4 regions of the Pantoea sp. X-Soil-YNGN-844 genome follow, and region 3 is predicted to be linked to each of the others. Evidence: predicted binding sites of a transcription regulator. Region 3 holds the regulator's gene; each other region holds the start of a gene.
The links. Region 3 encodes PurR, which represses purine synthesis genes. Its sites were predicted from a motif close to CANGCAAACGTTTGCNTG; they were not measured.
Positions count from the first base shown of each region.

Region 1 (5,905 bases), 1.8 Mb from region 3:
ACGCGCGGTTGCCTGCCTGATGGTGATCGTGATTCACACTACTACCTGGTACATCACTGGCCCAATGGCGGTAACGGGTACTACCTGGGATGTGGCGAATTTGCTGAACTCCGCATCACGCGTCTGTGTTCCGCTGTTCTTTATGATCTCCGGCTATCTGTTCTTCGGCGAACGCAGCGCCCAGCCGCGCCATATGCTCCGGCTGGTGCTCTGTCTTCTGTTTTACAGCGCGGTCTCGCTGGCCTACATCACCTGGCTGACGCCCATCAGCGAAGGACGGTCGATCCTGAAGATGCTGCAGAAGCCGGTGTTTTATCACCTCTGGTTCTTCTTTGCGCTGATTGGCATCTATCTGATGTCGCCACTGATTCAGGTGAAAACCGTGCAGGCGCGCTATGTGGCGCTGCTGGTGCTGGTGCTGGCGGTGCTCGCTAACCCCAATACGGCCAGCCAGTCGCTGGGCCCGTTCCATTTTCTGCCGGTGAATCTCTATGTCAGCGGCGACAGCATCTACTACCTGCTCTATGCGCTGCTGGGACGGGCTATCGGCAGCATGGAGACCAGCCGCCGCAGGCTGACGCCGCTGGCGGCCGGGCTGTTTATCGCCTGCGTAATTGGCATTACGTTAGGGACGAAAAAGGCGCTGATCGTCAACGGCGCGTTTAACGATACCTGGTATCTCTACTGCGGACCACTGGTGTTTATCGCGGCCATTAGCCTGCTGATTGTGTTTAAAAACAGCCTGAATCAGCGCACGCTGCCCGGTTTTACGGTGATTGCACGCTATTCACTGCCAATCTACGGTTTTCACGCGCTGTTCATTCACTATCTGCGTACGCATCACTACGATGATATGTCGCGTCCGTGGCTCGACCTGCCCTGGGTGTTCGGGCTGACGCTGGGCGGCAGTCTGCTGCTGGGGATGGCGCTGAAAAAGGTCGATACCCGTCACTTCGTCAGTTGATCGGCTTCGCGCTGGCGGGCGCGTCGTAGCTGACGCGCCGATGAAAACCCCGCCGCCAGCGCCGCTTTTTCGGCCGATTCACCCTGCTGCTGACGCTGGCGCGCCACGCCAACCCGCAGCTGCTCATGGTATTCCCGCACGCTGATCCCCAGATGCTGACGAAACAGCCGCGCCAGATGGCGGCTGCTGACGTGGGTGCGCCCTGCCAGCTCGGTCAGCGTCCAGCCGTGTTCAGGATGGGCAATCATCAGATCCTGTGCCCGATGAATGGCCGGATGCATATGATTGCGGTAACGCAGCCAGGGTGAAAGCTGCGGATCGTCCCCGGCGCGGCGGAACCAGACCACCATTTCCCGCGCCACCGCCAGCGCGGTAGGCGTATCGCAGAGCTGATTCACCAGATGCAGCGCCAGATCGATGCCCGCCGTGATGCCCGCGCTGGTCCAGATATTCTCATGCCCGACAAACACCCGATTCTCCTGCACCCGTGCGCGCGGGGCGGCTGCTTTCAGGCGGGCGATCACATCATGATGGGTGGTGCAAAGCACGTCATCCAGCATGCCTGCCTGCGCCGCCAGTAGTGCCCCCGAGCAGACGCAGACCAGCATAAAGGTCTGCGCGCGCAACGCGGCGTGCTGGCGCATCAGCCAGTCGCGTGCTTCTGCGGCTTGCTGTGTGGAATAACAGATCTGCGAGTCAAAGACGCCCGGCACCACCAGCAGGCTCCCGGCGGGCAACTGTTCCGGTAAAGGTTCGATGCCGCCAATGGTCATGCCGGTGGAGCAGACCACCTCCGGCTGCGGGCCGATGTAGCGCAGCGTAAAGCGATCGCCCGCCAGCTTCAGCGTCTCGGCCGGGCCGGTCAGATCCAGCGCCATCACGCCAGGCAGAGTTAAAAACCAGACGGTATGCGTCATGCTGGCTCGCTACACCAGATCCCAGCCGCGGGCGCGCCACAACGCAGGCAGCTGCGCCATGTCGTCGAAGCGCGTCACCAGCGGATGGTCCAGTTCAGGGTTGTGCGGGTCAGCGCAGTAGTAGTAAACCGGAATGCCGGCGGCGATACCGGCGCGGGCACCCGCTTCGGAGTCATCCACCAGAATGCAGCGCTCAATCGGCACCTGCATCTGTTCCGCCGCGTGATACATCAGCTCCGGATCGGGCTTCCAGTGCAGAATGTCATAGCCGCTATAAAGGTGCTCCTCAAACAGCGGCAGCATGCCGGTTAAGCCCAGCGAGTGCTGCATCTTTTTTACCGTCCCGTTTGAGACCACGCACATCGGCACTTTGATCTGCTCAACCAGCGCTTTTGCGCCTGAGATCGGCTGCAGTTGCTGATCGAACAGTCGCGCGACTTCTGCGCGATAGGCGGTTTCCACCTCTTCCATCGGCAGCGTCACCTGATGCGCGTCGCCCACGTCACGAATGATGTCGTAGAGTTTGACGCCCTTATACTTTTCAAACATCTGCTGCAGCGACAGCTCGAGACCATAACGGGCAAAGGTGTTGACGTAGGCCTGGGTGCAGAGCAACTCACTGTCCACCAGCGTGCCATCGCAATCAAAAAAGACGCATTCAACTGACATCAGACTCTATCCTTCGATTCAGGGGTGTGCTCCACACTCTACCGCACTCAGCGCAGATTGCGAGACTGGCAATCGGTTGCGAAAAATCATTGTATTGCCCCGGTAAAATCGCCAGGATACGCGCCGATGATTTTTTCTTCTGGATGGATGGCATGAGCAAGCAAGGCGTTTTGCAGCGCATCTTCAGGCTGCAGGAACATGGCACCACGGTGCGCACCGAAGTGATCGCGGGTATCACCACCTTTCTGACGATGGTCTATATCGTCTTCGTCAACCCGCAGATCCTCGGCGTCGCCGGCATGGATACCCAGGCGGTGTTTGTGACCACCTGTCTGATTGCCGCCTTCGGCAGCATTCTGATGGGGCTGTTTGCCAATCTGCCGGTGGCGCTGGCCCCCGCCATGGGCCTGAACGCCTTCTTCGCCTTTGTGGTGGTCGGGGCGATGGGCTATTCATGGCAGGTCGGTATGGGCGCGATCTTCTGGGGTGCGGTCGGTCTGCTGATCCTGACGCTGCTGCGGGTTCGCTACTGGATGATTGCCAATATCCCGCTGAGCCTGCGCGTTGGCATTACCGCCGGTATCGGCCTGTTTATCGCCATGATGGGGCTGAAGAACGCCGGTATTATCGTGCCAAATCCCGATACCCTGGTGGCGGTGGGCAACCTGACCTCGCACAGCGTGCTGCTGGGTGCGCTGGGCTTCTTTATTATCGCTATTCTGGCATCACGTAATATCCACGCGGCGGTGCTGATCTCAATGGTGATCACCACCGGTATTGGCTGGATGCTGGGCGACGTGAAGTTTGTCGGTCTGTTTTCAGCGCCGCCGTCGATTACGTCGGTGGTGGGTCAGGTCGATATCAAAGGTGCGTTTAACATTGGCATGGCGGGCGTCATCTTCTCCTTTATGCTGGTCAATCTGTTCGACTCGTCCGGCACGCTGATCGGCGTCACCGATAAAGCGGGACTGACCGATGAAACCGGCACCTTCCCGCGGATGCAGCAGGCGCTTTATGTCGACAGCATCAGTTCGGTAAGTGGCGCGCTGGCGGGCACCTCATCGGTGACCGCCTATATCGAGAGCACCTCAGGCGTGGCGATTGGTGGCCGTACCGGCCTGATGGCTGTGGTGACCGGCCTGCTGTTCCTGCTGGTGACCTTCCTGTCACCACTGGCCGCGATGGTGCCCTCCTACGCTGCCGCGGGCGCACTGATTTATGTGGGCGTATTGATGACGGCCAGCCTGTCGCGCGTGCGCTGGGACGATCTGACCGAAGCGGTTCCGGCGTTTGTGACCGCCGCCATGATGCCGTTCAGCTTTTCCATCACCGAAGGGATTGCGCTGGGATTCATTGCTTACTGTGTCATGAAGCTGGGCACCGGCCGCTGGCGTGAGATCAGCCCCTGCGTGGTGATTGTTGCGCTACTGTTTGTGCTGAAGATTGTCTTTATCGACGCGCATTAAGCGCAGTCAGAGCCGCAACCCACCGGTTGCGGCTTTTTACATTTCAGGATGCAGATTGCGCTCGCTGGGCAGACTGGTCAGCCGCAGGGCATGAGGCCCGATGTTGGGTTTACCCATCTCAATTTCACGTAATGCACGCCATTCAAAGTCGTTATCCATCTCCCACAGGTACAGCCGCTGTGTCGCAGACGAAAGCGCACACGACCAGACCAGCATGGGTTCCGCATCACACACCACCTGAATGTCAGGATAGAGTGACGATCGCAGCCGACCGGCACCTGGCAGCAGCCGCAGCGAATCCAGTCCGCGATCGCCTTCTCCCGTCAGCTTGAGAATGCTCTGGCGTAACGTCCAGATCTGCGTCACCGCTTCCATGGCATCCTGCTGGGCATTAATCCAGGCGATTTCGCCCGACGTTAATCCCTGAATCAGCTGTGCCTGAGTCTGACGGCTCCGCGCATGCACGATCTCCATATCCAGACCGGCACGTCCCCCCTCTTCAGCCAGCAGTACACCCACCGTATTGCCCGCATAGGCAATGCTGAAATCGGGCAGATCGCTGTCAGCAAACACGGGACGTCCGTTGCTCTGGATAATCAGGCGTGGCAGCTCTTGAATGCCATAAACGCGCAGCATCAGCTGTGCCAGCAGGGTTCGCGCGGCAAGGAAACGTCCACGGCGTTTGTCAGCGAACTGCTGTGCCGTGTCGGTAATCGCCTGGGGAATGCACATCTCTTTAGCCGGGAAGCCGGGATCGCCCGTCCAGCGTACAAAATGACCAGCCATCTGTCGCTCCGTGAAAATGGTCAGATAATCATCAGAAACATTGTAGGAATTTTCTTACCTTTATGCACCTGGCAACGCACAGATTGGGGTAAATTCGGAATAGGATGAGCAGAGTCGCGGGGATCGACCAGAGATAAGCGTCGCGATTCGACTCGCGACGCGGGCCGCATCAGGCGAAGCGGCTTGCCTGCTCAAAACTCAGACGCGGCAGGCGCGGATGCAGTTTTGATGCCTCACCGTAACCGAGGTTAATCAGCAGGTTAACCTGATACTGACCGTCGGGGAAAAAGGCGTCATTGACTTTGGCCGGATCGAAACCGGACATCGGACCGGCATCCAGACCCAGCGAACGGGCTGCCAGGATGAGGTAACCCGCCTGCAGGCTGCTGTTACGGAAAGCGGTCTCTTTCGCCGCTTCGGGGCTGCCGGTAAACCAGCTGCGCGCATCTGCATGCGGGAACAGCGCTGGCAGCTGCTCATAGAACTCACGGTCCCAGGCCACGATCACCGTAACCGGCGCGCTCATGGTTTTGTCCAGATTGCCGGACGAGAGGGCCGGTTTCAGCTTCTCTTTTCCTTCCGCCGAGGTGATGAAAACAAAACGTGCAGGCAGGCAGTTCGCCGAGGTTGGACCCAGCGCCGTTAAGGTATAAAGCTGTTCCAGCAGGGCGTTATCGACCGGCTTATCCTGCCAGTAACTGTGGGTGCGGGCGTCATTAAACAGCGTATCCAGTGCGGCAGTGTCGAGCGGTGTACTCATGCAACTCTCCTTTCTCAGACAAAAAGTTCGCCTGACGGTGTTCACGTAGTGGGTTTGCGTCCGGCCCGACACGGCGGGATGAGGCGGGGTTCACTCACCGCGATCATAGCCGCACGTCAGATCGGCGCATCTACCGTTATACGACAACGTGATGCCGCCGCAAAATAACATATCAGCAAGAATCAACGCAGAGGCGGGAATAACAGGGGAGGCAGTGAGACAGGAAATCTGGCCTGACAGCGCGATGCCGCCAGGCCCGGAAAGCTATTTACCGATACAGAAACTGGAGAAGATACGGCCCAGCAGATCGTCAGAGGTGAATTCACCGGTGATCTCGCTTAAC
Region 1 covers NZ_AP036007.1:67,039-72,943, reverse strand. The annotation lists gene AC6I8C_RS00340 (acyltransferase) at 1-964, shown strand, start outside; gene AC6I8C_RS00335 (GlxA family transcriptional regulator) at 949-1,881, opposite strand; gene yieH (6-phosphogluconate phosphatase) at 1,891-2,550, opposite strand; gene AC6I8C_RS00325 (NCS2 family permease) at 2,703-4,016, shown strand; gene AC6I8C_RS00320 (4'-phosphopantetheinyl transferase family protein) at 4,053-4,802, opposite strand; gene AC6I8C_RS00315 (malonic semialdehyde reductase) at 4,972-5,562, opposite strand; gene mnmE (tRNA uridine-5-carboxymethylaminomethyl(34) synthesis GTPase MnmE) at 5,827-5,905, opposite strand, start outside.
Region 1: a site for PurR is predicted at 2,616-2,633, ahead of AC6I8C_RS00325 (NCS2 family permease). Genes of this name have one in related genera too.

Region 2 (5,905 bases), 760 kb from region 3:
AGCGTACCATCCGAAAACTCCGCGCTCTCCAGCGGACGCAGAATGCCATGGCGGGACATCAGCATCTGAAAGCGACCGTTCTGCACCTCGACGTCAAACTGGCTGTCGGGAAATGCCTGCGTCATCACCTCAGACAACAGTTCTGAATGACCACGCTCCACGATGGTCGCCCACGCCGCCGCCAGATTGCTGCCATCATGGCTCAGCACCGGCGCTCGCACGCCTATCTGCGGCGCACGTATCGGTGAGCCAGGCCAGACGGCGAACTCATGGTAGAAGCGCCACTGCTGCAGCCGCTCGCGTAACTGCGACAGCTCCGGGTAGAGATGGGGTTCACCCAGCTGACCAAACAGTGATTCTTCCGGATGCAGCACCGCCGGATAAGCGACGCGATCCCCTTCAACGTTGTGCAGAAAAGCAGTCTGATTTTCGCGCTGCATGAGGCAGGCAGAAGGGCGACGATGCTGACCGCTGAGCCAGAGGCGCTCCTGCTTCACCAGCGGATCAAGATTGAACAGGCTTGTCGACAGCGGCTCGGGAAAGCCAATCTCCAGCTGATAATCCATATCATCCATCACCACGGCCAGCTCCAGCCGCTTTGGATCGTGTCGGCGATCGCCCCGGCGCAAGCCACCCGCCCACATCGTTTTCTGAATGCCGCCTTCGTCAGCCAGTGCCAGCGCGAGACGACCGCTGGCCGCCTCGTGCAGCAGTCGCACCGCTTTGTAGAGGTTGGATTTGCCGCAGCCGTTGGGACCGCTCACCACATTCAGTTGCTGCAGTGACAGCGTCAGGTTACGTATTGAGCGGAAGCCGCGGATCTGAATCTGTTCAATCGCCATAATAAAAAAGGGCGATTGCTCGCCCTCTCCGGTTTATTTTCGACGCCAGCTGGAGCCCTGTGGTCCATCCTCGACGATGACCCCCAGCGCGTTAAGCTTGTCACGCGCGATGTCCGCTTCCGCCCAGGCTTTAGCTGCTCGCGCATCAGCGCGGGCTTTCACCCAATGCTCAATCTCGGCAACCTCTTCATCATTCACCTGCGCGCCGCTTTGCAGGAACAGCTCAGGATCCTGCTGCAGGATGCCCAGTACGTTGGCCATCTCACGCAGCTTCGACGCCAGACCATGCGCTGACGCGCCGTCCTCGCTTTTCAGGCGGTTCACTTCACGCGCCATATCGAACAGCACCGAGTAGGCTTCCGGGGTGTTGAAATCATCATCCATTGCGCTGCGGAAACGCGCTTCAAACGCTTCGCCGCCGTGCGCTTTAACGCTGCTGTCGGTGTGACGCAGCGCGGTATAAAGACGCTCCAGCGCCGCACGCGCCTGGTTCAGGTTATCTTCGCCATAGTTAAGCTGGCTGCGATAGTGACCGGACATCAGGAAGTAACGCACCGTCTCCGCATCATAATGTTGCAGCACGTCTCGTACGGTGAAGAAGTTGCCGAGCGATTTCGACATCTTCTCGCGGTCAACCATCACCATGCCGGAGTGCATCCAGTAATTGACGTAAGGACCGTCATGAGCGCAGCTCGACTGGGCGATTTCATTTTCATGGTGCGGGAACATCAGGTCTGAACCGCCGCCGTGGATATCGAAATGGGTGCCCAGCTGTTTGCAGTTCATCGCCGAGCACTCGATGTGCCAGCCAGGACGGCCGTTACCCCACGGCGATGACCAGGCAGGCTCATCGGCTTTAGACATCTTCCACAGCACGAAGTCCATCGGATTACGCTTCACGTCCGCGACTTCAACCCGCGCGCCCGCCTGCAGCTGCTCCAGATCCTGACGCGACAGCGCGCCATAATCGGTGTCGCTCAGCACATCAAACATCACGTCACCGTTGTCTGCCACATAGGCGTGATTGCGGGCGATCAGCGTCTGCACCAGCTCAATGATTTCAGCAATGTGGCGGGTGGCTCGCGGTTCCTCATCAGGTGGCAGAATGCCCAGCGCGGCGAAGTCGTTGTGCATCTCGCCAATCATACGGTTGGTCAGCGTTTCGATGCTCTCACCGTTTTCATTGGCGCGTTTGATGATTTTGTCATCAATGTCAGTGATGTTACGTACATAGTTAAGCTGATAACCGAGGTAACGCAGATAGCGCGCCACCACGTCAAACGCCACGAACGTCCGCCCATGACCAATGTGACAGAGGTCATACACCGTGATGCCGCAAACATACATCCCGATTTTACCGGCATGAATGGGTTTGAATTCCTCTTTCTGTCGACTCAGGGTGTTATAAATCTTAAGCATTGAACGGTTCCGTTTTCGCGTGTGGTTGGCTTTTTTAAGTATCCAGACATTGTGCCGTATTTTTATCGCTCGCGCGACGCAAAGCAAGCCAACTGCGCCGTGCTGCTGACGCGTCATTGGAAATTATGATATAAGAACGGTCGACTAAAAGGGGTACGCCAGTTAACAGCGCGATCCCGGCAACTGATCACAACCTTTACAGGACAACAAAAATGGTAACTTTCCAGACGAACCATGGCGATATCGTAATCAAAACTTTCGATGATAAAGCGCCGGCAACCGTACAGAACTTCCTGGATTACTGCCGTGAAGGTTTTTACGACAACACCATTTTCCACCGTGTTATCAACGGCTTTATGATTCAGGGCGGCGGCTTCGAGCCGGGCATGAAGCAGAAAGCTACCAAAGATGAAATCCAGAACGAAGCGAACAACGGCCTGAAAAACACCAAAGGTACGCTGGCAATGGCACGTACCTCTGCACCGCACTCTGCGACCGCACAGTTTTTCATCAACGTGGCTGACAATGACTTCCTGAACTTCCGTGACGAAAGCGTTCAGGGCTGGGGCTACTGCGTATTCGCAGAAGTGGTTGAAGGCATGGACGTGGTCGAGAAGATCAAAGCCGTTTCTACCGGCCGCAGCGGCATGCACCAGGATGTGCCAAAAGATGACGTCGTTATCCAGAAAGTGACCGTCAGCGAGTAATGTCCCGCACGCTGTTTATCGCAGATCTCCATCTGTGTCAGGAAGAACCGGCGATTACCGCCGGTTTTCTGCATTTTTTACAGCGCGAAGCGCCCCACTGCGACGCGCTCTATATTCTCGGCGATCTGTTTGAAGCCTGGATTGGCGACGACGATCCCAATCCGCTGCATCAGCAGATTGCCCGCGCCCTGCGCGCCCTGCCGGTTCCCGTCTATTTTATTCGTGGCAACCGCGACTTCCTGATTGGCCGACGCTTTGCGCGCGCCAGCGGCATGACGCTGCTGCCGGAAGAACAGGTACTGACGCTCTACGGCCATCGACTGCTGATCATGCACGGCGATACGCTCTGCACGGACGATGCGGGTTATCTGCGCTTTCGTGCCAAAGTTCATAATCCCTGGATTCAGCGACTGTTCCTGGCGCTGCCGTTGTGGATACGTAAACGCATCGCCGCCCGGATGCGCGCCGACAGCAAACAGGCCAACCAGCACAAATCTCAGACTATCATGGATGTGAATCAGGATGCCGTGGCCGCCGCCATGCTGCGCCAGCAGGTGCCGTTGCTGATCCACGGCCACACCCATCGCCCGGCAATTCATACGCTGAGCTTAAAGGGTGGAACAGCGCAACGCGCGGTGCTGGGTGCCTGGCACAGCCGTGGCTCGATGATTCAGCTCGACGCCAGCGGCATTCAGCTTATCCATTTCGACTTCTGATCGCCGGTTAAATCCACGACATCTGGCCGACGCAACCGTTTTCCTTGCGTCGTTGTCATGCTATTCTCGGTGCCCTTCAAAACCTGTCCGCCCGGCCAGGTCTGTTTGTTTATTCACAGGAGTTGACCGCATGTCATCCAACGCCCCGGCCCGCATCGCCATTGTTATGGGTTCCAGAAGTGACTGGGCCACCATGCAGTTCGCCGCTGAAATCCTCACCAGTCTGGACGTCCCTTTTCATGTTGAAGTGGTCTCTGCGCACCGCACCCCGGATAAACTGTTCAGCTTCGCCGAAACGGCAGCGGATAACGGTTTGCAGGTGATTATTGCTGGCGCAGGTGGCGCGGCGCATCTGCCGGGAATGCTGGCAGCAAAAACCCTGGTGCCGGTGCTGGGTGTGCCGGTGCAGAGTGCGGCCCTGAGCGGCGTCGATAGCCTCTATTCGATTGTGCAGATGCCGCGCGGTATTCCGGTCGGTACGCTGGCGATTGGCAAAGCGGGTGCGGCTAATGCCGCCCTGCTGGCCGCGCAGATTCTGGCGCTGCATGACAGTGCGCTGGCATCCCGCCTGAATACCTGGCGTCAGACTCAGACTGATGAGGTGCTGAACCATCCCGATCCGCGGGTGGATGCATGAAGCCGGTCTGCGTACTGGGCAACGGCCAGTTAGGTCGTATGCTGCGTCAGGCGGGTGAACCGCTGGGCATCGCGGTCTATCCGGTAGGCCTGGACGCCGATCCTGCCGCCCTGCCGATCGCTGACAGCGTGATCACCGCCGAAATTGAACGCTGGCCGGAAACGGCGCTGACGCGTGAGCTGGCGAGTCATCCGGCTTTTGTTAACCGTGACATTTTCCCACGTCTGGCCGATCGCCTGACGCAGAAACAGCTACTGGATCAGCTGGGACTGGCGACCGCGCCGTGGCAGTTGCTGGCGGACAAGAGCGAATGGCCAGCGGTGTTTGATTCACTGGGCGAGCTGGCGATTGTGAAAAGCCGCACCGGTGGTTACGACGGGCGGGGTCAGTGGCGTCTGCGTGCTGATGAAACTGACCAGCTACCGGAGGCATGCTACGGCGAATGCATCGTTGAGCAGGGCATTAACTTTTCCGGTGAAGTGTCACTGGTCGGCGCGCGCGGTCACGATGGCTCGGTGGTGTTCTATCCACTGACGCATAACCTGCATCAGGACGGCATTCTGCGTACCAGCGTGGCACTGCCGCAGGCGGATCAGGCACAGCAACAGCAGGCCGAAGCGATGCTGAGCGCGATCATGCAGGCGCTGAATTACGTGGGCGTGATGGCGATGGAGTGCTTCGTTACGCCTGCCGGGTTGCTGATCAATGAGCTGGCACCGCGTGTGCACAACAGTGGTCACTGGACGCAGAACGGCGCGTCTATCAGCCAGTTTGAGCTGCATCTGCGCGCCATTCTGGGCCTGGCCTTACCGCAGCCGGTGGTGTTTGCGCCGTCGGTGATGGTCAATCTGATCGGCACTGCCGTGAATCTCAGCTGGCTGCAACAGCCGCTGGTGCATCTGCACTGGTATGACAAAGAAGTGCGTCCGGGTCGTAAAGTGGGCCACCTCAATCTGACCGACAGCGATGCAGAGCGGCTTAGCGCAGCGCTAAATGCGCTGGTGCCGGCGTTGCCAGAAGATTACGTCAGCGGCATCGCCTGGGCCGTTGAAAAGCTGTAGTTTCCCGGAACCCGCCTGCGGGTTCCGGGTGAGGCCTGGATAAAGGTGAAAGGCGGCCTGGTGCCGCCTGATTACAGCCCTGCTTTACGCTGCATCAAACTTTCTGAACAGCGCCTTCCCTTTCAGTAACCGGATCCCCAGCCAGCCGCCGCACAGCGACAGCAGCAGCGCGCCACACAACGGCAACGCCAGCCACAGTGTCCAGTCCGGCTGCCAGGGGAAGTCGAAAATCTTCGTCTGTAATCCCCACAGCGCCGCCTCCGCGCCTATGGCCGCCGCCACACCTGAAACCACGCCGAGCAGCGCAAACTCGCACCACAGCGTGGTGCGCAGCAGGCGTTTACCGGCACCCAGCGTGCGATAGACCACCAACTCCTGCCGGCGCTGGCGCATCCCGACCTGAATCTGCGCCAGCAGCAGCAGCACACCGCAGGCGGTGACCAGCACCACCATGATCTCCAGCGCCTGGCTGACCTGCGTCAGTACCTGACCGATCTGCCGCATAATGCTGCCGATATCCAGC
Region 2 covers NZ_AP036007.1:1,061,222-1,067,126, reverse strand. The annotation lists gene AC6I8C_RS04775 (AAA family ATPase) at 1-842, opposite strand, end outside; gene cysS (cysteine--tRNA ligase) at 876-2,261, opposite strand; gene ppiB (peptidylprolyl isomerase B) at 2,474-2,968, shown strand; gene lpxH (UDP-2,3-diacylglucosamine diphosphatase) at 2,968-3,684, shown strand; gene purE (5-(carboxyamino)imidazole ribonucleotide mutase) at 3,815-4,321, shown strand; gene purK (5-(carboxyamino)imidazole ribonucleotide synthase) at 4,318-5,382, shown strand; gene ybbP (putative ABC transporter permease subunit YbbP) at 5,467-5,905, opposite strand, start outside.
Region 2: a site for PurR is predicted at 3,713-3,730, ahead of purE (5-(carboxyamino)imidazole ribonucleotide mutase). Genes of this name have one in related genera too.

Region 3 (5,905 bases):
GGCGTGAACCATTAATTTCAATATCCGCTTTTTCCAGCATTTCGTGGACGATGCGATACCAATGGTTTTCCTCAGGGCTCACTGCTTCTGCATAAGATGAACTCATAGCTTTTCCACCACCTGTCCAATCTGAACCTGAACAAAGAGTAGTCAATTTCGTCAGGCATTGAGAAACGGCACGGATGACTCCGCACACCGGTTGACTGTGTGATACAGAGGACTGGAATAGCCTGCAGCAGGTCGGTCAGGGTAAGAATAACGCGCGCGAATACCGTCCCGGCAACAGGGTGCCAATCAGATTATTACGTTATTATATTGTTGATTTATTACAGATTTGTTGACCCGGATGAGTATATTCTCACGCGGGTCAATATTCAATGACTTATTGTTAGGAGGCTAACGAAAAAGTCAGTGTGTCAGTGATTATCCTGGCAGGCAGGTTGCGCGGAGGCAACAACAGTTTGTGCGCTTGCGGTACGCTGTGTGGCGTAACCCACCAGCGCCAGCAGAATCGTCACCGTCATCATCAGCGTAGTGGTAAACAGTGCATGCGTTAATCCGGCAGAGACTGCCAGGCTTGCAGCGAAGCAGAGTCCTAGCTGTAAGGTGTTCTGCAATGCGGCCGCTTTACCGGTGGCATGCGGGAAGGGCGTCAGTGCACTGGAAACCACTATTGGATAAATCGCGCCGTTAGCCAGCGCCATCCCACAGAACGGCACCATCAGGCTCACCAGCGTGCTGCTGCCAGCAAGCGCAACAGCAAACAGCGCCAGAATGCTCAGGCTGTAGACGGCCAGCAGCCAGGGCAGCAACTGTGCGCCGTTAAAGCGGTTGAGCAGGGTGCGACAGCCGAAGCCGCCAATTAAAAAGGCGAGCGTCTGGGGCACATAACTCAGACCGATATCAGCGGGCGACAGACCCAGATCCGCCAGAATAAAGGGCGATCCGGTCAGCCAGGCAAAGAAGCTGGCGGAGCAGGCGGAGTAGATCAGCACGTTGCCGCTGTAGACTCGTGATTTAAGCAGCGTGAAAAAGCCCGGCTGCGCACCTTTTTCTCCCGCAGCCTTGCGCACGGTGGGCAGACGCAGCGTGGTCAGAATCAACGCCACCGCAATCAGGGTCAGCACCAGGAAAATCGAACGCCAGTGGAAATGGCCGATGAGCCAGGCACCCAGCAACGGTGCCAGCGCCGGCGAGAGCGCAACCAGCGGCATAATCGTGGCAAAGACTTTGTTGGCGCGCGCGGCAGGATAGCGATCCACCACCAGCGCCTGCCAGCTCACGGCCGCAGCACAGACGCCAATCGCCTGCACAAAGCGCAGCGCCAGCATCAGAGTGATATCATTCACCCACAGCATGCCCGCACAGCCGACGCCAAACATGGCCAGTCCGGCCAGCAGCACCGGTTTGCGGCCAATGCGATCGGAAAGCGGTCCCCAGAAGAGCTGACCACAGGCGAAGCCCGCCAGGAAGAGACTCATACTGGCGCTGATCAGGCCCGGCGAGGTATTAAACGTTTGCTGCATCGCACCAAAGGCGGGCAGATACATGTCAGTGGCTAAAAAGCCGAGCATGCTCAGCAGGGCAAGATAGGGCATAAATCCTTTATTCGACAGCATCTCATTCTCATTTTTGCAGGATAAACGCGGCAGAGTGTAAAAGGTGCGTTTGCCGCTGTGAAACGGTAATATTTGCCGGTTGCTGTTAAAATTTTTGAAGGCAGATTATGTGGTCAGAATATGCATTAGAGGTCGTTGACGCGGTTGCCCGCGGGGGCAGTTTCAGCGCCGCCGCGCAGGAGTTACATCGGGTGCCCTCTGCTATCAGCTACACGGTGCGTCAGCTGGAGAACTGGCTGGCAGTGCCACTGTTCGAACGCCAGCATCGCGAAGTAGTGCTGACGCCAGCAGGCGAACATTTTGTCCGGGAAGGGCGCAGCGTCATCAAAAAAATGCTTGCCACCCGGCGGCAGTGTCAGCAACTGGCCAACGGCTGGCGGGGGCAGCTCAGCATTGCCGTTGACCGTATCGCAAAACCTCAGCGCACCCGGCAGCTGGTTAAAGACTTCTATCGCCACTTTCCCGATATGGAACTGATCATCAGCTATGAAGTTTTTAACGGCGTCTGGGATGCGCTGGCCGACGGTCGGGTGGAAGTTGCGATTGGGGCCACTCAGGCGATTCCGGTAGGCGGACGGTTTGCATTTCGCGATATGGGTATGCTCAACTGGCGTTGCGTGGTCGCGCCCGAGCATCCTCTGACGCAGGCGAGCCAGATCGATGATGATACGCTGCGTAGCTGGCCGTCACTGGTGCTGGAAGATACATCACGCGCACTGCCGCGTCGTATGACATGGACGCTGGATAACCAGCGCAGGCTGGTGGTGCCGGAGTGGCAAACCGGACTGGAATGCGTGCAGGCAGGCTTATGTGTGGCGATGGTGCCGGGTCATCTGGCCAGACCACTGCTCGACAGCGGCGAGCTGGTCGAACTGACGCTGCCGGTGGCATTTCCGGATAGCCCCTGTTGCGTCAGCTGGGCTGAGGATCGCGCATCACCGGCGACAGGCTGGTTGCTCAGCTATCTGGGTGATGCGCAAACTCTTAATCAGGAGTGGTTAAGCGAGCATTAACGGCGATAGTCGCGGAACGGGCCATCGGCCACGGAACGGCGCTCAATCAGCGTGGGATGGACCTCAATCGTTTGTGACACTTCGCGCTTACTGGTAATGCGGTCCAGAAGCATTTCCAGCGCTTTCTCACCCAACTGGGCTTTAGGCTGATGCACTGTGGTCAGGGCCGGTGCGAAATAACGGGCGTTGCGCACATTGTCATAGCCGATCACCGAAATATCCTGTGGGACGCGCAAACCCATCTCGTCGGCGGCGCAAATCGCGCCCATCGCCATGATGTCACCGCCACAGAACACCGCCGTCGGACGCTGCTTCTGCGACAGGATCTGCTGCATCGCCTGATAGCCCGATTCCGGCTCAAAGTCACCCTGTACAATCCACTCGGCACGCGGCTGAATACCCGCTTCTTCCAGTGCCTTCAGGAAACCGGCATGGCGTCCGCCGCCGGTGTTACGCTCCATCTGACCGGGGATAGCACCAATATCACGGTGTCCGCGTTCAATCAGATAACGTCCCGCCAGATAGCCGCCCTGGAAGGCGTTATCGAGAACCGTATCGGTAAAGTCGGCGCGCGATTCACCCCAGTCCATCACCACCATCGGGATATTGCGGTTCTCTTCCAGCATCTGCAGCAGATCGTCCGGATACTCAGAGCACATCACCAGCAGGCCATCGACGCGCTTCTGCGCCATCATGCTGAGGTAGGCGCGCTGTTTTTGCAGGTCGTTATGCGCATTACCCAGAATCAGCGTATAGCCTTTATCAAAACAGTGGTTTTCAACCGCTTCAATAATTTCAGCGAAATAGGGCGCTTCGCTGGAGGTGGCAAGCAGGCCCAACGTTTTGGTGTGGTTTACTTTCAGGCTGCGCGCCACCGCACTTGGCGAGTAGTGCAGTTCCTTAATTGCCTGCCAGACCGCCTCGCGTGTCTCTTCAGCGACAAAGCGTGTTTTATTGATGACGTGCGAAACGGTGGTCGTTGAGACGCCAGCGCGTTTCGCCACATCTTTAATTGTTGCCATGAAAATCGGACTCCAGTGCTTACCTAACTCTATGATAAGCGTAATGTTAAACGTTTGCGTCTGCTCAGGGTTTTTTCCGCAAAAATGCGGCTTTTCTGGCCGGTAAACAGGCGACTGGCGGAGAAAAAACGCCTGAAAAGATGCGCAAACGGAATCAGGGATGCGCGCGTTGCGCAACAAAGGCGGGATTCTAACAAGGCTGAACGGATAAAACGAGATTTTTACCGGACCCTGTGGGAAAATGCCATATCCCTGCAAAGTGTGTGACTAAGGAGCAAGCAATGAGTACCGATTTGAAACTGGCTTTGATGACCACTATCGGCTGTCTGCTGATGATTGTGGCCTTTAGTTTTACTGCCATTCTGCACTAATAAAAAAGCCGGGATTATCCCGGCTTCTTTCGGACTATACTGCTGCTCAGCGAATGGTTTTCGGCGTCATCACCCGACGGGCACCAATATAGTGGCGCTGCCAGTAATCTTCCCCTAATGCACTGATCTGAATATCTTTGCCGGTACGCGGCGACTGAATAAACTTGCCATCGCCCAGGTAAACGCCGACGTGGTCTGCCGTGCCGCGGCCATTAATACGGAAGAAGACCAGATCGCCTTTCTCCAGCGACTCACGCTTGATCGGCGCGGCGTCTCGCAGGTGATACATTTCATTAGCGGTACGCGGGATCTTAAACTTCACCAGGTCTTTATAGGCATACCAGACCAGACCGCTGCAATCGAAACCTGTATGTGGAGAAGTGCCGCCCCACTGATAGGGTTTACCCAACTGCCCCATCAGCTTGGTCATTGCGGTCTCACGCGCCTTCTGATAGCGCTGGCGGTGGGATTTGCTCATTTTAATCGTGCCTGGCTCGCGGGTGGTGACCTCAGCGGTTTTCAGCTGGCGCTGATGCCCATAGCGTTTCTTCTCTTTGTTTTTTTCTTTGCTTTTGCTGATACGGGCGGTTTTGAGCGAGGTCTTCTTAGCAGGCGTCTGTTTAGCAGTGAGTTCGACTTTTTTCTGTTTTTTCGTTTTAAGTTTTTGATCAGGGCTGAGACGAGTTTTTTTTGTCACCGTTTTTACCGGGCGACGCTTGCGGCGTTCATCGTCGCGCGCACTCTTTTTCTCTGCTTTATGCGTACTGACGTTCACCGGCGCGTGAGGCGACGCAGCGGCGATGTTGAAAAACAGTTGCGCAAAGGCCAGCATAAAAAGCGTAATGATTAAACGCATAGTCCATTAATTAGTTAAGTTGTCAGGGCCACTACGCACCGCGACAAAGTTGAGATTAATCTGATCCAGGATCAGTGCCCAGGCCATTCTAGTCCAGTTCGCTTAAAAACTGTAATGCCTTTTAATGTTAATCTTTGCAGCCCACGTGATTGCACTGAAAATGAACATTTTCAGCATGTTATACCAACGGAATTATTACGAATTATTAAACTGTTACCAGCTGTTAATACCTGAAGTTAAATGTCCTGCGAGCGGGACTTAACAATGATGGTCATTTAATCGGGCAGCGAGCAAAATCTCATTTTCAGTCACGCTGCGAAGTCGCTACAATAAACAAACACGAAGTAACGAATTAAGGAAGGCAATTATGAGTACTGTAGAAAAAATTCAGCGCCAGATCGCAGAAAACCCGATCCTGCTGTACATGAAAGGTTCCCCGAAACTGCCAAGCTGCGGTTTCTCTGCACAGGCGGTGCAGGCGCTGTCAGCCTGCGGTGAGCGTTTTGCTTACGTGGATATTCTGCAGAATCCGGACATTCGTGCTGAGCTGCCGAAATACGCTAACTGGCCGACCTTCCCACAGCTGTGGGTGGATGGTGAGCTGGTCGGTGGATGCGACATCATCGTCGAGATGTTACAGCGTGGTGAACTGCAGTCGCTGATCAAAGAGACCGCAGAAAAATTTAAAGAAGCAGAATAAAAAAAGGCCGACATCATGTCGGCCTCTTTCATTGTGGCATCCCTTATGCGGATGTCGTGGCGTCTGCGTCACCCCCGGCGAAGGGCAGAGGCCAGCCACCTAACCGTTTCCAGCGGTTCACCAGTTCGCAGAACAGTGTCGCTGTCTGCTGAGTGTCATAGAGCGCTGAATGCGCCTGGGTACTGTCAAACTCCATTCCCGCCGCAATACAGGCTTTCGCCAGCACCGTCTGACCCAGCACCAGTCCGCTCAGCGCTGCGGTATCAAAGGTGGCAAACGGGTGAAACGGATTGCGCTTCAGGCTGGCACGTTCTGCTGCCGCTG
Region 3 covers NZ_AP036007.1:1,821,888-1,827,792, forward strand. The annotation lists gene cfa (cyclopropane fatty acyl phospholipid synthase) at 1-106, opposite strand, end outside; gene punC (purine nucleoside transporter PunC) at 417-1,619, opposite strand; gene punR (DNA-binding transcriptional activator PunR) at 1,727-2,632, shown strand; gene purR (HTH-type transcriptional repressor PurR) at 2,629-3,654, opposite strand; gene cydH (cytochrome bd-I oxidase subunit CydH) at 3,936-4,025, shown strand; gene AC6I8C_RS08480 (C40 family peptidase) at 4,072-4,881, opposite strand; gene AC6I8C_RS08485 (Grx4 family monothiol glutaredoxin) at 5,246-5,581, shown strand; gene rnt (ribonuclease T) at 5,625-5,905, opposite strand, start outside.

Region 4 (5,905 bases), 1.9 Mb from region 3:
CACTGGTCGGTGATGCGTTAACGCTACTGCCGCGTCAGCAGATGCTCTATGCCGTCGGGGCATTTTTCCTGTCACACCTGCTCTATACGCTCTGCTTCGCCGCCAGCATGACCATGACCTTCTTCTGGCCGATTCCGCTGACGCTGCTCATCATCGGTGCCGCCCTGATTGGCATCATCTGGAGCCGACTGGAGGATCTGCGCTGGCCTGTCTGCACCTTTATTGGCATGACGGTAGTGATGACCTGGATAGCGACCGAGCAGTACTTCTTCCGCCCGACCGATTACAGCTTCTCGATCATGGTCGGTGCCGGTCTGCTGCTGCTGGCCAACGCGGTCTGGTTTATCTCGCACTATCGTCGTCGCTTCAGTGCTGACAGTGCGATTGTGGCCGCCTGCTACTTTGCCGGTCACTTTATGATCGTGCGTTCGCTGTGGGTCGTCTGAGAAATTAGTCTTGACTCTGGAGTTCACTCCAGAGTGTAGGATAAGGGATGGGCAACGTTGCTCATCCCGCAACTCTTACACTCCGGAGGTCATATGCATCAACATCACGCCTGTGGCTGCGGCAAACCGCGTGCCAGCCACGCCGCAGCAAAACCGCTGTGCCAGGTTCGTCAGGCCCGTCCACTCTCTCTTTCTATTCATGCTGCTACGCCCGTGACGGCGGATACGGCAGGCTGCTGCTGTGACTGCAATAGCAGCCCTGGCAATGAGGCCGACTCCACTGAGGAAAGCGACCGGCGAGGCGCCTGGCCCTTTAGCTGGCAGGTCAGCGGCATGGACTGTCCGGGCTGCGCCCGCACTATTGAAACCGCCGTGCGCCAGATAAGCGGCGTAACCGACGCCCGCGTGCTGTTCAGCAGCGAGAAGCTGGTGGTTAACGCTGACAACGATGTACAAAGCGCCGTTGAACAGGCGGTAAAAAAAGCCGGTTTCCAGCTTGTTACACCCTCGGAGACGCCGTCCGCAAGCTCGCGCTGGCAGCAGAACCGCATGCTGATTTTGCTGGCACTGCTGGTGCTCGCCAGCAGCGTTCTCAGCCAGTTCGCGCCCGTCTGGGGCGATCGGCTGTTCGTGCTGACCACCCTGGTCGGCCTGGTCCCGGTGGCGCGCGGCGCCTGGCAGCGTCTGCGCAGCGGATCGCCTTTTACCATTGAGACATTAATGACGCTGGCGTCGGCAGGCGCGCTAATTATTGGCGCGCACGCTGAAGCCGCGATGGTGCTGGTGCTGTTTCAGCTGGGCGAACAGCTGGAAAGCTATGCCGCCTCCAGGGCGCGCAGCGGCGTCACCAGCCTGATGGCGTTGCGGCCTGAATCGGCGATTCGCCTTGAACAGGGCAAACGTCTTGAAGTACCGCTGGCGGCGCTGCAACCCGGCGATGTGATTGAAGTCGCGGCGGGCAGTCGCCTGCCGGTCGACGGCCGTTTAATCAGCCCGCTCGCCAGTTTTGATGAGAGCGCGCTGACCGGGGAATCGCTGCCGGTCACCCACGCCAGCGGCGAAAAGATCCTTGCCGGGGCCACCAGCGTGGATCGGCTGGTGACGCTGGAAGTGGTGTCGAAGCCAGGTGAAAGCGCGATTGACCGTATCCTGCAGCTGATTGAGGAAGCGGAAACGCACCGTGCGCCGGTTGAACGCTTTATCGATCAGTTCAGCCGCATCTACACGCCGCTGGTCATGCTGCTGTCGCTGCTGGTGATGGTGGTGCCGCCACTGCTCTTCGCAGGTGACTGGCAGCCGTGGATCTACAAAGGGCTGACACTGTTGTTGATTGGCTGCCCCTGTGCACTGGTGATCTCTGTGCCAGCCGCCATTACCTCCGGGCTGGCTGCGGCGGCGCGACAGGGCGCACTGATTAAAGGCGGTGCGGCGCTGGAGCGGCTGAGCTCGGTGCGCAGAATGGCGTTTGATAAAACCGGCACGCTGACGCTGGGCAAGCCACAGCTGACGCAGATCCTGCGCTTTGGCACGGCCAGCGAGTCAGAGATGCTGGCGCTGAGCGCCGCTGCGGAACAGGGTGCCACCCATCCGCTGGCCAGCGCTATCGTGGCGGCCGCGCAGGTGCGTGATCTGGTGATTCCTGACGCACAGGATCAGCAGGTGCAGGCGGGACGCGGCATCAGCGCGAAAGTCGCTGACCAGCAGATTCGGCTGCTGACGCCCGGCCATGCACCCGGTCTGACGCCGCAGCAAAATGCGCAGATAGCGCAACAGGAAGCCGAAGGTGAAACCCTGGTGGTGCTGATGCGCGATGGCGAAGCGCTGGGTGCGCTGGCCCTGCGCGATCAGCTGCGCGACGACGCCGTTGAGGCGTTAAAGGCGCTGAAAAAGCTGGGTATTGAGAGCCTGATGCTGACCGGCGATAACCCACGCGCTGCGGCGACCATTGCCCGCCAGCTGGATATTGATTATCGCGCCAGCCTTCTGCCTGCCGATAAGGTAGCGGCGATCCGTGAACTGAGTCAGCAGCAGCCGTTGGCGATGGTCGGGGATGGTATTAACGACGCCCCAGCAATGAAAGCGGCAACGCTGGGCATTGCGATGGGCAGCGGCACCGATGTGGCGCTGGAAGCGGCCGATGCTGCCCTGACGCGTAATCAGCTCGGCAATCTGGCTCCGATGATTGCGCTGGCACGCCGGACACGGCGCATCATCCGCCAGAATGTCGGTATTGCGCTGGGGCTGAAGGCGATTTTCCTGGTCACCACCCTGCTGGGTCTGACCGGACTCTGGCTGGCGGTGCTGGCGGATTCGGGTGCCACCGCGCTGGTCACCGCCAACGCGCTGAGGTTACTGCGTCGCCACGACTGAGTAAAAGGCTCTGTCTGAAGAGTAGGGTTAACGGCGGCCTGAACGGCTGCTGTTAACCCGCCATACCTTTGCGGATCAGAAACTGATAGGGCAGCGTGTCGGTCTGCTGTGCCAGCAGGCCATGTTCCATGAAGCGGCAGAAGCCGGGAATATCGCGGGTCGTCGCCGGATCATCGGCGATGATCAGTAACGTCTCGCCATCCTGCAGGCTGCGTACGGTTTTGCGCACCATCATCACCGGCTCCGGGCAACGCAGGCCACGGGCATCCAGCTGATGGTCTGCAGAGGAAAAAGCATCGCTCATAATCAACTCGGTTCAGGTAAGGGGCGCTCATTCTAGCGCGTGCTGGCGGTGAAGCAAGGCGATAACGATTGCGTTAAAATTAACCATTGCATAAAAAGCACAACGCGGTAAGATGCCGCCGCTTTTTGCTCATAAAACTGCCAGGCGCTGCCCGAACGGCGTCCCGCAATGGGTTCCCTCACCCCAACATTAAAAAGGTTGAATATGCTCGCATTTTCTTCACGTCAGCGCATGCATGCGCTTTTCTGGTTATCGCTGTTTCACCTGCTGGTGATCACCTCCAGTAACTACCTGGTTCAATTGCCGATCTCCGTCTTTGGCTTCCACACTACCTGGGGTGCGTTCAGCTTTCCGTTTATCTTCCTGGCGACCGACCTCACCGTGCGTATTTTTGGCGCACCGCTGGCCCGACGCATTATTCTGGCCGTGATGATCCCGGCGCTGTTTATCTCTTACGGTGTTTCGGCGCTGTTCTATCAGGGTGAATGGCAGGGCTGGCAGGCGCTGGAAGTGATGAACCTGTTTGTTGCCCGTATCGCCTGCGCCAGCTTTATGGCTTACGCGCTGGGTCAGATCCTCGACGTGCATGTGTTTAACCGTCTGCGTCGACTGCCACAGTGGTGGATAGCACCGGGCTGCGCGATGTTCCTGGGGAATATCAGCGATACGCTGGCCTTCTTCTTTATCGCCTTCTATAAAAGCCCCGATGCCTTTATGGCACAGCACTGGGTTGAGATCGCCCTGGTGGATTACAGCTTCAAAGTACTTATCTGCATGGTCTTCTTCCTGCCCGCCTACGGCGTGCTGCTCAACGCGGCGCTCAAGCGTCTGGCGGAACGCCAGACCGCTCGCCAGGTCAATTTCGGCTAAGAACTTATATAATTTCCGTCATTACCCGCTAAGATCTTCTGACAATCATCAGGTTGCGTTTGCAACCTGATTCCTGTTGTATTAATGCCTGACTGGAAACTTAAAAAAGGGATTCTGATGCGCAACCTGGTGAAATATGTAGGAATGGGTTTACTGGTACTTGGCCTGGCGGCCTGTGACCAGAAGAAAGATGAAGCGGCGAACGACAACGGCGTCAGTGCCAGTCAGTCGGCGCAGACTGTCACGCTGATGGATGGCAAACTGAGCTTCTCACTGCCACCAGGCATGTCAGATAAAAGCGGTAAACTGGGTTCGCAGACCACGAACATGCACGTTTATGCGGATGAAACCGGAGCCCGCGCCATTATTGTGATTGCCGGTGACCCGACCAGTGACGGGCTGGATGTGCTGTCGAAGCGCATGGAACAGCAGCAGCGCAACCGCGATCCGCAGCTGCAGGTGGTTTCGAACAAATCTGTGACGCTGAAAGATCAGCCCGCTCAGCAGCTGGATACGGTGATTTCTGCCAACAACCAGACCTCATGGTCTTCCGTGGTTCTGGCAAAAGTGGATGGCAAACTGGTGACGCTGCAGATTACGCTGCCAGGCGATAATCAGCAGCAGGCCCAGAGCGATGCTGACAGCATTGTGAAAAGCATTACGCTGAAGTAAAACAAAAGGCGGGCTTCCCACAGGGAAGCCCGCCTTTATTCAGAGCACGTTATAACCCTGTATTTTCCCGGATATATTTCCGCGCTTTCACCGCATACTCAAACGGATTGGCCAGCGCCGGATCCTGCTCCGCTTCCACCACCATCCAGCCTTTGTAGCCGTAATCGTCCAGGATTTTAAACACTGGCTTAAAGTCGATCACGCCATCGCCCGGCACGGTAAAGGTGCCCTTTTTTACCCCTTCCAGGAACGAGAGATGATTCTCGCGTACCTCAGCCACTACTTCATCACGCACATCCTTGAGATGAACGTGGAAGATGCGCGGCAGATATTTTTCCAGTACCGCCAGCATCTTCTGCTGGGAGCCTTCGGAGTAGTAGACGTGGCCGGTGTCATAGAGCAAACCGACCTGCTCGTCGGTCATCGCCATAAACCGGTCGATCTCTTCCGTCGTCTGAATGCCGGTGCCCATGTGGTGATGCAGCGTCACGCGCATCCCCTTCTCTGCTGCGATGCGGGCCAGTTCGTTGTAGCCCTCTGCGGTTAACCGCCACTCTTCATCGCTGAAAATCGCTTTTTCTTCGAATACCGCCAGCGTGGTGCCCTGAATACTTTTACTCTGCTCAGAACAGCCAATCACCCGTGCGCCCATCGCATGCAGGAAGTTCATATGCTCGATGAACTGCTCGATGGTTTTCTCTTTGTCGCCATTAGCGAAAAAGGTGCTGAACCAGGCGTTGCAGATTTCGATGCCGCGAATATCGAGCATCGGTTTCAGAATCGCCGGATCGCGCGGATATTTGCTGCCCACTTCGCTGCCGGTAAAGCCCGCCAGCGCCATCTCACTGACGGTCTGCTGGAAGGTATTTTCACTGCCGAGATCCGGCATGTCATCGTTGGTCCAGCCGATCGGCGCGATCGCCAGTTTTACGTTCTCTTTGTTCATTTTCTTATTCCCAGGCGGAGAGCGGCCAGGCCGCAGAGAGAGCTAAATCAGTTATAGAAAGCAGGACGCGGCGGCATCTCTACCGGCTCGATCGCACCACTGCTCTGCGCTTTGATGCAGGCGTCGGCGGCCACCGAGGCAGCAAAGCCATCCCAGGCAGAAGGGCCGGTAAGCTGACCCGCTTTGATGTCGTTGATAAACGCCTGCAGCTCAACGTCATACGCTTCGATAAAGCGATCTTTCCAGTCCACCAGAATGGTATTCGACAAGCGGGCATCTTTGCGCAGCTGCACCGAA
Region 4 covers NZ_AP036007.1:3,756,681-3,762,585, forward strand. The annotation lists gene AC6I8C_RS17530 (lysoplasmalogenase) at 1-446, shown strand, start outside; gene AC6I8C_RS17535 (zinc/cadmium/mercury/lead-transporting ATPase) at 540-2,816, shown strand; gene tusA (sulfurtransferase TusA) at 2,869-3,120, opposite strand; gene AC6I8C_RS17545 (7-cyano-7-deazaguanine/7-aminomethyl-7-deazaguanine transporter) at 3,325-3,990, shown strand; gene AC6I8C_RS17550 (DcrB family lipoprotein) at 4,108-4,662, shown strand; gene iolE (myo-inosose-2 dehydratase) at 4,712-5,608, opposite strand; gene iolG (bifunctional inositol 2-dehydrogenase/D-chiro-inositol 1-dehydrogenase) at 5,656-5,905, opposite strand, start outside.
Region 4: a site for PurR is predicted at 3,178-3,195, ahead of tusA (sulfurtransferase TusA). Genes of this name have one in related genera too.